DNA from 3 places in the Martelella sp. AMO21009 genome. Region 3 is predicted to be linked to each of the others. Evidence: predicted binding sites of a transcription regulator. Region 3 holds the regulator's gene; each other region holds the start of a gene.
What was found. The regulator PhoB, encoded in region 3, activates phosphate uptake and scavenging genes when phosphate is short. The targets are predictions, from matches to a motif close to TGTCATNNANCTGTCAT.
Positions count from the first base shown of each region.

Region 1: the regulator PhoB is predicted to act here: its motif matches at 2,218-2,234, upstream of V6766_RS12795 (esterase-like activity of phytase family protein).
Region 2: the regulator PhoB is predicted to act here: its motif matches at 1,731-1,747, upstream of pstS (phosphate ABC transporter substrate-binding protein PstS).

Region 1 covers NZ_JBAKFR010000009.1:130,223-133,502, forward strand. The annotation lists gene V6766_RS12790 (patatin-like phospholipase family protein) at 1-762, opposite strand, end outside; gene V6766_RS12795 (esterase-like activity of phytase family protein) at 1,020-2,159, opposite strand; gene parE (DNA topoisomerase IV subunit B) at 2,273-3,280, opposite strand, start outside.
Region 2 covers NZ_JBAKFR010000014.1:69,660-72,939, reverse strand. The annotation lists gene pstC (phosphate ABC transporter permease subunit PstC) at 1-420, opposite strand, end outside; gene pstS (phosphate ABC transporter substrate-binding protein PstS) at 561-1,598, opposite strand; gene V6766_RS15605 (autotransporter outer membrane beta-barrel domain-containing protein) at 2,185-3,280, shown strand, end outside.
Region 3 covers NZ_JBAKFR010000002.1:227,678-230,957, forward strand. The annotation lists gene V6766_RS03310 (flavin-containing monooxygenase) at 1-1,363, shown strand, start outside; gene phoB (phosphate regulon transcriptional regulator PhoB) at 1,467-2,150, opposite strand; gene phoU (phosphate signaling complex protein PhoU) at 2,173-2,892, opposite strand; gene pstB (phosphate ABC transporter ATP-binding protein PstB) at 2,905-3,280, opposite strand, start outside.

The DNA of each region.
Region 1 (3,280 bases), on a different contig from region 3:
CCAGGTCTCGAACGACCCGGGAATGTTACCGTCATTCTCGATCGTCGACCCGGTCACGTCGATGCCGATGGTGATGTAGCGGTCGGCGTCGAGAAGGTCGAAGGGCGTTGGGTTCACGAAGCCGCCATCGATCAGCACCCGGCCGTCGCGGCTGACCGGCGTCAGCAGAACGGGCAGGGCGGAGGACGCGGCGATCGCCGACAGCAGCGGCCCCTCGCGCATCACATATTCGTTCTGTTCGTAGAAATCGGTCGCGACGATCGCGAGCGGTATCTCCAGCCCGGCGAAATCGGCGGGCAGGTCCGCAGGCAGCAGCGCCGCGAACAGGATCTCCGGCTCGATCACCGCCGGACGGAACAGGTTGAACAGCGAGCCCCAGGTATCGCCGGTATCGATCAGCAGGCGCTTCAGCAGCGACTGGCGCTGGGTCAGCAGGTCCACGCCATATTCGCGGATTTCGGTGCCGGTCATGCCGCTGGCGTAGAGCGCGCCGATGATCGAGCCCATCGACGTGCCGGTCATCTGTTTGGGTCTGATGCCGAGTTCATCAAGGCTCTGGAGGTAGGGGATATGGGCAAAGGCCTTGGCCGCGCCGCCGCCGAGCGCCAGCGCGAAACCATCGCGGCCGACGGGCTCAGCCTCCAGCGCGACGCCGGGCAGATTGCGGGTGATCGTTCCCGGTCGGCTCTCGGCCCTGGCAAGACCGGTTGCGCCGGCCAGACCGGCAGCAGAGGCGATGATGAAGTTTCGGCGCGAAGTCATTGTTTCACAGAGCTTTTCTTTTTTGTCAGGCACAGACTATAGAGAGCGTATCCATGCCCGACAAGCGCGGAAACCGGCTCAATTTTGGCGTTTGCGGAGAAACCGGTTTAAGTCGTTGGTACCACGGTTTGAGTTTCCTTCGTAACGCCATGTTTATTAAAGATATAATTAACCTTAACGCCAGCCTTTCACCATCACGTGCGGGCCCGCGTTTCACGAGGATGCGGGCCCGCCTTATCGATCCGACCAGCACCGTCTCAGCGGCTGACGCCGGGCAGGCTTTCGATCCTGAAGGCCAGAAACTGGGTCTTCTGGTCGGCATTGAAATTGTTGTCGGAGGCCAGCAGCAGGAGCGGCGTTCCGTCTTCCGCCCGGCCGATCGTCATCGCCTCGATATTGTCGGGCTCGATGCCGATGGCGCCGAGATCGAGGATCTGGGTCTTGGCAACCGGCACGATGGTCTCGTCGGTGTCGGCAAGCGAGGCGATCGCCGAAACATCGGTCGCGCCGTCGAGGTCGATCATGAAGATCCGGATGGTGAAGCCGCGGTTTTCGGCGAAGCTGCGCTCGGAAATCAGAAGGCGGGTGTCGTCGAGCGGCATCATGTCGGAGAGGCCGTTGTCGTTCCACGCGCCGCCGTCGACCGGCGCATGGGGAATAGGGTCGATCATGTAGACATACTGCGCCGTCGGTTCGCCGCTTTCGGCATCGTAACGCACGATCCGGGCGGGGCTTGCGGTGGTGAGCGTCGAGGCGGGGCCGTCCTGATAGAGGGCTGCCTCATTGGCCACCAGCACGTCGCCGGCGGGCAGCAGCGCGATGCTCTCGAAAGCGTTATTGTTGCGGATGCCGGTGGCATGGTCCTCGCTCGGCGCAAAGCCGTCGGGCAGGGCGAATTCGCGCACGAAATTGCCATCGGTCGACGTGACGCGCACGAACGGCGCGATCATCGCCTTGCCGTCGCCCTCGCTCGACCAGATCAGATTTTCGCCGAACAGGCGGATCTGTTCCGGATCGACGGTCTTTTCCGCAAAGGGCGATCCGTTCTCGTCCTTCAGCGTCACGGTCTTCACGACCGAGACATCGTCGATGCCGTTGGCGCCTGATTCGATATCGAGTTCGTAGAACCGGGCCGGAGCCTTCTGGGAACGGTCGTCGGAGATCGCGATGTAGCGGCCGGTTGCGGCATCGTAGTCGATCCCGGAAATGCCGCCGAATTCGACGCCGTCGATCAAGGTCCCGGTGTCGATCGCGAATTCACCGGCGAATGTCAGGCTGATGGGGCTGTCGCAGTCGTTGATCGGGCAGTCGACGGCAATTGTCTTGCCGATCTCGGCGGCATGGGCGCCGGCGGCGAGTATGGCGATAAGGGTAGTGGCGGAAAGCAGGGATTTCATGGCAGCACCTCGTGTGAGACGGCGGGAGTGACCGTCATTGAGGTAGTGCCCTCGCTCGTTATCAGGCGTATGACACCGGCCCCGTGAGAACGTCTCCGGGCCGGCGCTCGCCGTCAGATATCCAGGTTCTCCGCGAACGCCGCGTTTTCCTGGATGAAGCGGAAGCGGGCTTCCGCCTTGGTGCCCATCAGGTCTTCCACCGCAGCCTTGGTGCCTTCGAAATCGACGTCGTCGATATCGACACGCAGAAGCGTGCGCTTCTTCGGGTCCATGGTGGTTTCCTTGAGCTGGGCCGGCAGCATTTCGCCAAGCCCCTTGAAGCGGCTGATTTCGACCTTGCCACGGCCGGTGAACACCGACTTCATCAGCTCTTCGCGGTGGGCGTCGTCGCGCGCATAGGCCGTCTTGCCGCCCTGGGAAAGCTTGTAGAGCGGGGGGACGGCCAGATAGAGGTGGCCCTGGCGGATCAGCTCCGGCATCTCGGTATAGAAGAAGGTGATCAGCAGCGAGGCGATGTGCGCGCCGTCGACGTCCGCATCGGTCATGATCACGATGCGCTCATAGCGCAGGTCTTCCTCGCGGTATTTCGTCCGCGTGCCGCAGCCGAGCGCCTGGATCAGGTCGGCAAGCAACTGGTTGGAGGTGAACTTGTCGCGCCCGGCGCTCGCCACGTTCAGGATCTTGCCCCGAAGCGGCAGGATCGCCTGATTGGCGCGGTTGCGCGCCTGCTTGGCCGAGCCGCCGGCCGAATCGCCCTCGACCAGAAACAGTTCCGCGCCTGCGGCGGTATTCTGCGAACAGTCGGCGAGCTTACCGGGCAGGCGCAGTTTTTTCACCGCGGTCTTGCGGTTGACCTCGCGCTCCTTGCGGCGGCGCAGCCGCTCCTCGGAGCGTTCGATGACCCAGTCGAGCAGTTTTTCCGCCTCTGCCGGGTTGGCAGAAAGGTAAAGGTCGAAGGGGTCGCGCAACGCGTTCTCGACGATCCTCTGGGCCTCGACGGTGGCCAGCCTGTCCTTGGTCTGGCCGACGAATTCTGGCTCGCGGATGAACACCGAGAGCATGCCGACGGCCGAAATCATCACATCGTCGGTGGTGATCTGCGCGCCGCGCTTGTTGCCGAT
Region 2 (3,280 bases), on a different contig from region 3:
GCCGAAAACGACCGAGGGGATCGCGGCCAGCATTTCGACGATCAGCCGGAACACCCAGGCCAGACGGGCATTGAGAAAGCCCTGAGTCAGAAAGATCGCGACCGCGATGCCGAGGCCGCCGCCGAAGATCAATGCCAGAAACGACGAGTAGAGCGTGCCCCAGATTTCCGCGAGAATGCCGTATTCATTGGTGTTGGGGTTCCACTCGACGGTCGTCAGGAAGCTCAACCCGTATTGGCGCATGGCGGGCGCTGCCTGGCCGCCGATCTTCCAGAAAATATAGGCCAGCAAGACGACGATCAGCAGGCCTGCCAGAAATGTCAAAAAGCGGAAGGATTTGTCGTAACCGTACTCGAAAGCGGTCGGCGGGCGCGAAACGCTGCCGTCGCTTGGCGGGGCGGATTTCGATGTATGGGCCATCAACGGGCTCCTGCTGGCGGCGATCGGGTGGCCGCGATCTGACAAATAACGAGCGTCACAATTCTTGCGCGGTGCTGCAATCGGACGAAAGCCGGGGCGCAAACACGTTACGCCCCGGCGAAAGCTTGATCAGGCCGAAATCAGCCGCCGATTTCTTCCATCGACTTCTTGTTGATTTCGATGATGTTTTCCGGCAGCGGGATGTAGCCCAGCTTGTCGGCCATGGTCTGGCCGGTGGTCAGGCCGTAGTTGATCATTTCCTTCAGAGCCGCAACGGTGTCGGCGTCCTGGCCGTCCTTGTAGAACAGCATCCAGGTGAAGGTGGCGATCGGGTAAGCCTGCTCGCCCTTCGGGTCGGTGATGAAGGCGACGTTGTTTTCGTCGAGTTCGGCCGAAGCGAGCGCGGCGCTACCGGCTTCCGGACCAGCCTTCACGAAGTTGCCGGCCTGGTTTTCCAGCATGGCGTAAGGCGTGTTGGTCTGCTGGGCGTAGCCATACTCGATGTAGCCGATCGCGCCGGGGGTCTGCTTGACCGTGGCGGTGATGCCCTGGTTGCCCGGAGCGGCGACGAAGTTCGAAGCCTTCGGCCACGGAACGGTCTTGCCGCCGCCGACCGTGCTTTCGAAATCGGACGAGATTGCCGAAAGATGGTTGGTGAAGTTGAAGTTGGTGCCCGACGAGTCCGAACGAACGACAACGGTGATGTCTTCGTCGGGAAGCTCGACGCCTTCATTCGCGGCGGCGATCGCTTCGTCGTTCCACTTGGTGATTTCGCCGAGGAAGATCTTCGGGTAGACGTCGCGCGGCAGCTTCAGCTCGGAAACGCCTTCGAGATTGTAGGCGAGAACAACTTCACCGGCCGTCATCGGCAGGAGAACAACGCCGCCGTCGACCTTGGCGATTTCTTCGTCATTCATGGCAGCATCGGAGGCTGCGAAATCGACAACGCGGTTGGTGAAGTCTTCGATACCGCCGCCGGAGCCCTTGGCCTGGTAGTTGACTTCGATACCGGTCTTCTGGCCAAAATCCTTAAACCAGGCCGAATAGAGCGGGAAGGGGAAGGAGGCGCCCGAGCCGGTCAGCGACGTGTCGGCGGCGTGAGCGAAAGTGCCGGAGACGGCCATGGCGACGGCAACGGCAGCAACCTTAGCGCCCTTGGAAAAATTTCCGATTTTCATCAGATAGCCCTTTTGAGGTTTGGTTGAAAACGGGAGTGCTATAACAACGAAAGTCATGTAAGCATATATTGTTGTAAAAATTTCATAATTCCCGAAATTTACCGGTGTGCTGTTATTTAATATTCAAATAACTGTCATAAAACTGTCATAAAAGGTCAAGGTACGGATTTATTCTGCGGTTGCCTTTCATCTGGACTGCGCTTGACGCTTGGCGGCATGCCCGGCTTGGGCAAAATCTGGCTAGGCCGGGCTGCAGGGTTCGCCGGCCTTTGATGCAGGCCGCACTTCAATGATGCGAATACCATTTCGGGACGTTCGGCACATCATTGGGTACGTTCAGGCGATACACGGCCCCTTTTTCCCCTTAATCAGAAGATCGATCCGTCCGGGTTAGTGAAACGTGTCGCTTCCGGAAAATCCATCGCTTTAAGGCACATGGCGCATACGTACGTGCTCAACGCAAGTTTGCATGATGCGCCACGTCCTTAAATGTTAGCGACTGCTATCGAATCTGCTTGTATTTCTGTGCGCTTAATGTCATCTCGCTAAATCAGGAATCAGCTTATTAGCTTTAATGGGGGGCTACATGACATTGTCGAGAGAGAACCTGCGCGGCGGGCGCATGACCAAGGTCGCGGGCAAGGCAGCGAGCTACGCGCCGCGCGCAACCGCATCGGTGATAGCGCTCAGCATGCTGGCGCTTTCGTCAGGTGCGGCTTATTTTGGCACGGGGGCTTCGACTGCATTTGCGGCGAATGAGTGTGGATCGGCTGGCGGTGCCAATGCGGTGATCGATTGTACCGGCAATAAGCCGGTCGGCATCACCTATAATTACCTGCAGGGTGCGACTGTTACGCTCAATGATCCCGGCATGAAAATCGGCGATGCTTGGTATAATTTTAGCTTCACTGGCGTGAGGCTCACGTCGAGCGGCGGCAATGCGCTTACCCTCAACGCCGACAGCTACAACAGGATTTACTGGCCGGTTGTGCTGCAAGGCGACGGCGCGGTCGCCGCCAACTTTTCCGGCGGCGAGGTGCGGGGCGGGCTCCTTGCGACAGCCAATATTGTCGTCACGCTCGCGCCAGGCGGCACGGCCGATCATATGGGTACGGTCAAACTTGACGGCACGACGGTAAGCATCGGCTCGGCCCTGACCCCAGGCACCAACGCCGTGATCGTGAACGGCAATGCCGACGGTTCTGAAATGGCGGCGACGATCACCGGCGGTTCGTCCGTCAGCATCGGCGGAAACAATGCCTTTGGCGTACGCCTGACGGGTAGCGGCGTCGGCAATACCGGCTCTGTCGTGGTCGATGGCGCAAGTCAGATCACGGCCTCCAACAGCGTCAATATAGACATCAGCAATCCGGGTCTTCACAAGGCAACCGCGATCAGCGTCGAAACCTCCGGCGCCTCCAGTATGGGCTATGTGTCCTTGTCGGACGGTGCCGATGTCAGCGCATCGGCCACCAACGCTCTTGATCTTGCTCTTTCTACCGGTATTTCCAACAAGGCCGGGGACGGCGGCGTCGAAACCATTGTCGACAACGCAACGCTTTCGTCCACCGCGACTTCGCTTGAGATCTCCACAGCTATTGCGATTGATAACCAAAGTGTCGGCGGTGTGGCTCAAGCCACTGTGAAAGGTGCGGGATCAGTTTCCGCAGCAGCTGAAGCCT
Region 3 (3,280 bases):
GTCGGAGCGCTATGCCAAGCAGCCTGAAGTGCTGAACTATCTGAACGCGGTCGCCGACAAGCACGACCTGAAGCGCTCGATCCATTTCAACACCCGCATCGCCCGCGCTGAATGGAAAGAGGATGAGGGCCGCTGGCTTCTGACCACCACGGCCGGCGATACGGTGAAGGCAAAATATGTGATCGAGGCCGTGGGGCTTCTCTCCTCCTCCTATGCCCCGCAATTTCCCGACCAGGACAAGTTCAAAGGCGAGGTCCTGCTCGCCTCGAAATGGCCGGACACCGCGCCCGATCTGGAAGGCAAGCGCGTGGGCGTGGTCGGCACCGGCTCGACCGGCATCCAGATCATCACCGCGCTCGCCGACAAGGTCGGCCATCTGCATGTGCTGCAGCGGACCGCGCAATGGGTGGTGCCGCTCGGCATCGGCCCCTTCCCGGCCGAAACGCGCGAGAAGATCAAGGCCGATCCGCATGGCTTCCGCGACTGGGCGCTGAGCACGGCTGCGGTTTTCGGCTTCGACGAAAGCACCGTGTCCGCGCTCGAGGTGGATGAGGAAGAGCGCCGCCGGGTCTATGAGAAGGCGTGGCAGAAGGGCAACGGCTTCAGCTTCCTGCTCGAAACCTTCTCCGATATTCCGGTGACCGCCGAAGCCAACAAGACGGCGACCGATTTCATCAAGTCGAAGATCGACGCCATCGTCAAGGATCCGGAGACCGCCCGCAAGCTGACCCCGCGCGACTATTACGCCAAGCGTCCGCTGGCCGCCGACAATTACTACGAGACCTATAATCGCGACAATGTCACCCTCCACGACGTCAAGGCCGAGCCGATCGAGCGCTACGCCGAAAACGGGCTGATCGTCGGCGGCAGGGAGCTGGAACTCGACGTGGTGATCATGGCGACCGGCTTCGACGCGATGACCGGCAACTATCTGAAGATCGACACGATCGGCCGCGACGGCGTGCGCCTGAAGGACGCCTGGAAGGAAGGCCCGCGCGCCTATGCCGGCATGTCGATCGCCGGTTTTCCGAACCTTCTGATGGTGTTCGGCCCGTTCAGCCCCTTCACCAGCCAGCCGCTGGTGCATGAATGGCAGGTCGACTTCCTGTGCACCCTGATCGAAAAGGCCGAACAGGGCAACGGCATCATCGAGACCAGCAAAAAGGCCCAGGACGACTGGGTGCGGGTGTGCCAGGAAGGCATGGCCGGCACGCTGTTCGAGGTTACCGATAGCTGGATCAACGGCGCCAACATTCCCGGCAAGCCCCGCACCTCGATGTGGTATATGGGCGGCATGGGCAATTACATGACCGAAATGAACGCCATCCGCGACGACAATTACCGCGGTTTCGAAGTCCGCTGATCCCGAACGTCGAAGGCACGGGATTGACCGGACTTCGATTCAATGGATGTTCCGGCGTACGATCTCATCTCAAAGGGCGAAGTAGCAGGGGCCATGCGGCCCCTCACACTTCCATCGAATAGCCGGCCCCGCGCACGGTGCGGATCACGTCGGGCATCTGCGAGAAGTTGAGCGCCTTGCGCAGCCGGCCGACATGGACGTCGACGGTGCGTTCGTCGACATAGATGTCGTGGCCCCAGACGCCATCGAGAAGCTGGGAGCGCGAGAACACCCGGCCGGGCGAGGTCATCAGGAATTCGAGCAGCCGGAACTCGGTCGGCCCGAGGCGAACTTCCTTGGCCTTGCGATGGACGCGGTGGGTCTCGCGGTCAAGCTCGATATCGCCGCATTTCAAGACGCTGGAGAGCACTTCCGGCCGGGCCCGGCGCAGGATCGCCTTGACGCGCGCCATCAGTTCCGGCGTCGAGAACGGCTTGACGACATAGTCGTCGGCGCCGATCGCAAGGCCGCGAACCTTCTCGCTTTCCTCGCCGCGCGCCGTCAGCATGATGATCGGCAGGCGCTCGGTTTCCGGCCGCATCCTGAGCCGGCGGCAGAGCTCGATGCCGGAGACGCCGGGCAGCATCCAGTCGAGCAGAAGAAGGTCCGGCACCCGTTCCTGGAGCCTCAGTTCGGCCTCGTCGCCGCGGGCGATCGTCTCGACTTCATAGCCTTCCGATTCAAGGTTGTAGCGCAGCAGAACGCTCAGCGCTTCTTCATCTTCGACAACTGCAATCTTCGGAACCATCTCGTGCCTCTGTCAAATGGTTTCAGGACTTGCTTTCGCCGGAGCCGACCGAGGGCGACATGTCGTCCTTCGGGCGTTCTCCCTGCGGCTGCGAGCCGGTGGCGATGTAGTAGATCATTTCAGCAATATTGGTGGCGTGGTCGCCGATGCGCTCGATGTTCTTGGCGCAGAACAGAAGATGCGTGCAGGTGGTGATGTTGCGCGGATCTTCCATCATGTAGGTCAGAAGCTCGCGGAACAGCGAGGTGTAGATCGCGTCGATCTCCTCGTCGCGCTCGCGGATCGAGTTGGCCTTGTCGGCCTGGCGCGAGGTGTAGGCGTCGAGCACTTCCTTGAGCTGGAGCAGCGCCAGTTCCGACAGGTGCTCGATGCCGTGAGCGAGCTTGCGCGGCACGCCGGTGCCCTGCACCGAAATCACCCGCTTGGCGGTGTTCTTGGCCATGTCGCCGACGCGCTCGAGATCGGCGGCGATCCGGATCGCGCCCATGATTTCGCGCAGGTCCGCCGCCACCGGCTGGCGCCGCGCGATGGTGACGATCGCCTTTTCGCCGACCTCGCGCTCGGCATCGTCCAGCGCCAGATCCTCGGCGATCACCTTTTCGGCGAGCTCGGTATCGGTGTTGACCAGCGCCACGACGGATTGCGAGACCATCTCTTCCGCCATGCCGCCCATTTCGGAGATCCGGCGCTGGAGATATTTCAGCTCCTCGTCGAAGGCCGATATGATATGCGAGTGTGCCATCTGTGCGTCTCCTTAACCGAACCGGCCCATGATGTAGTCCTGGGTCCGCTGGTCCGCGGGATTGGTGAAAATCGTGTCGGTGTCGTCCTCCTCGACCATGTAGCCGAGGTGGAACATCGCCGTGCGTTCGGAAACGCGGGCGGCCTGCTGCATCGAATGGGTCACCATCACGATGGTGTAGTTCTGCTTCAGCTCGCTGATCAGCTCTTCCACGCGCGCGGTCGCGATCGGGTCGAGCGCCGAGCACGGTTCGTCCATCAGGATCACTTCGGGGCTGACAGCAATGGCGCGGGCGATGCAGAGCCGCTGCTGCTGGCCGCCGGAAAGGCTGGTGCCGGGCTCGTGCAGGCGGTCCTTGACCTCGTTGAACAGGCCGGCCTTCTGCAGG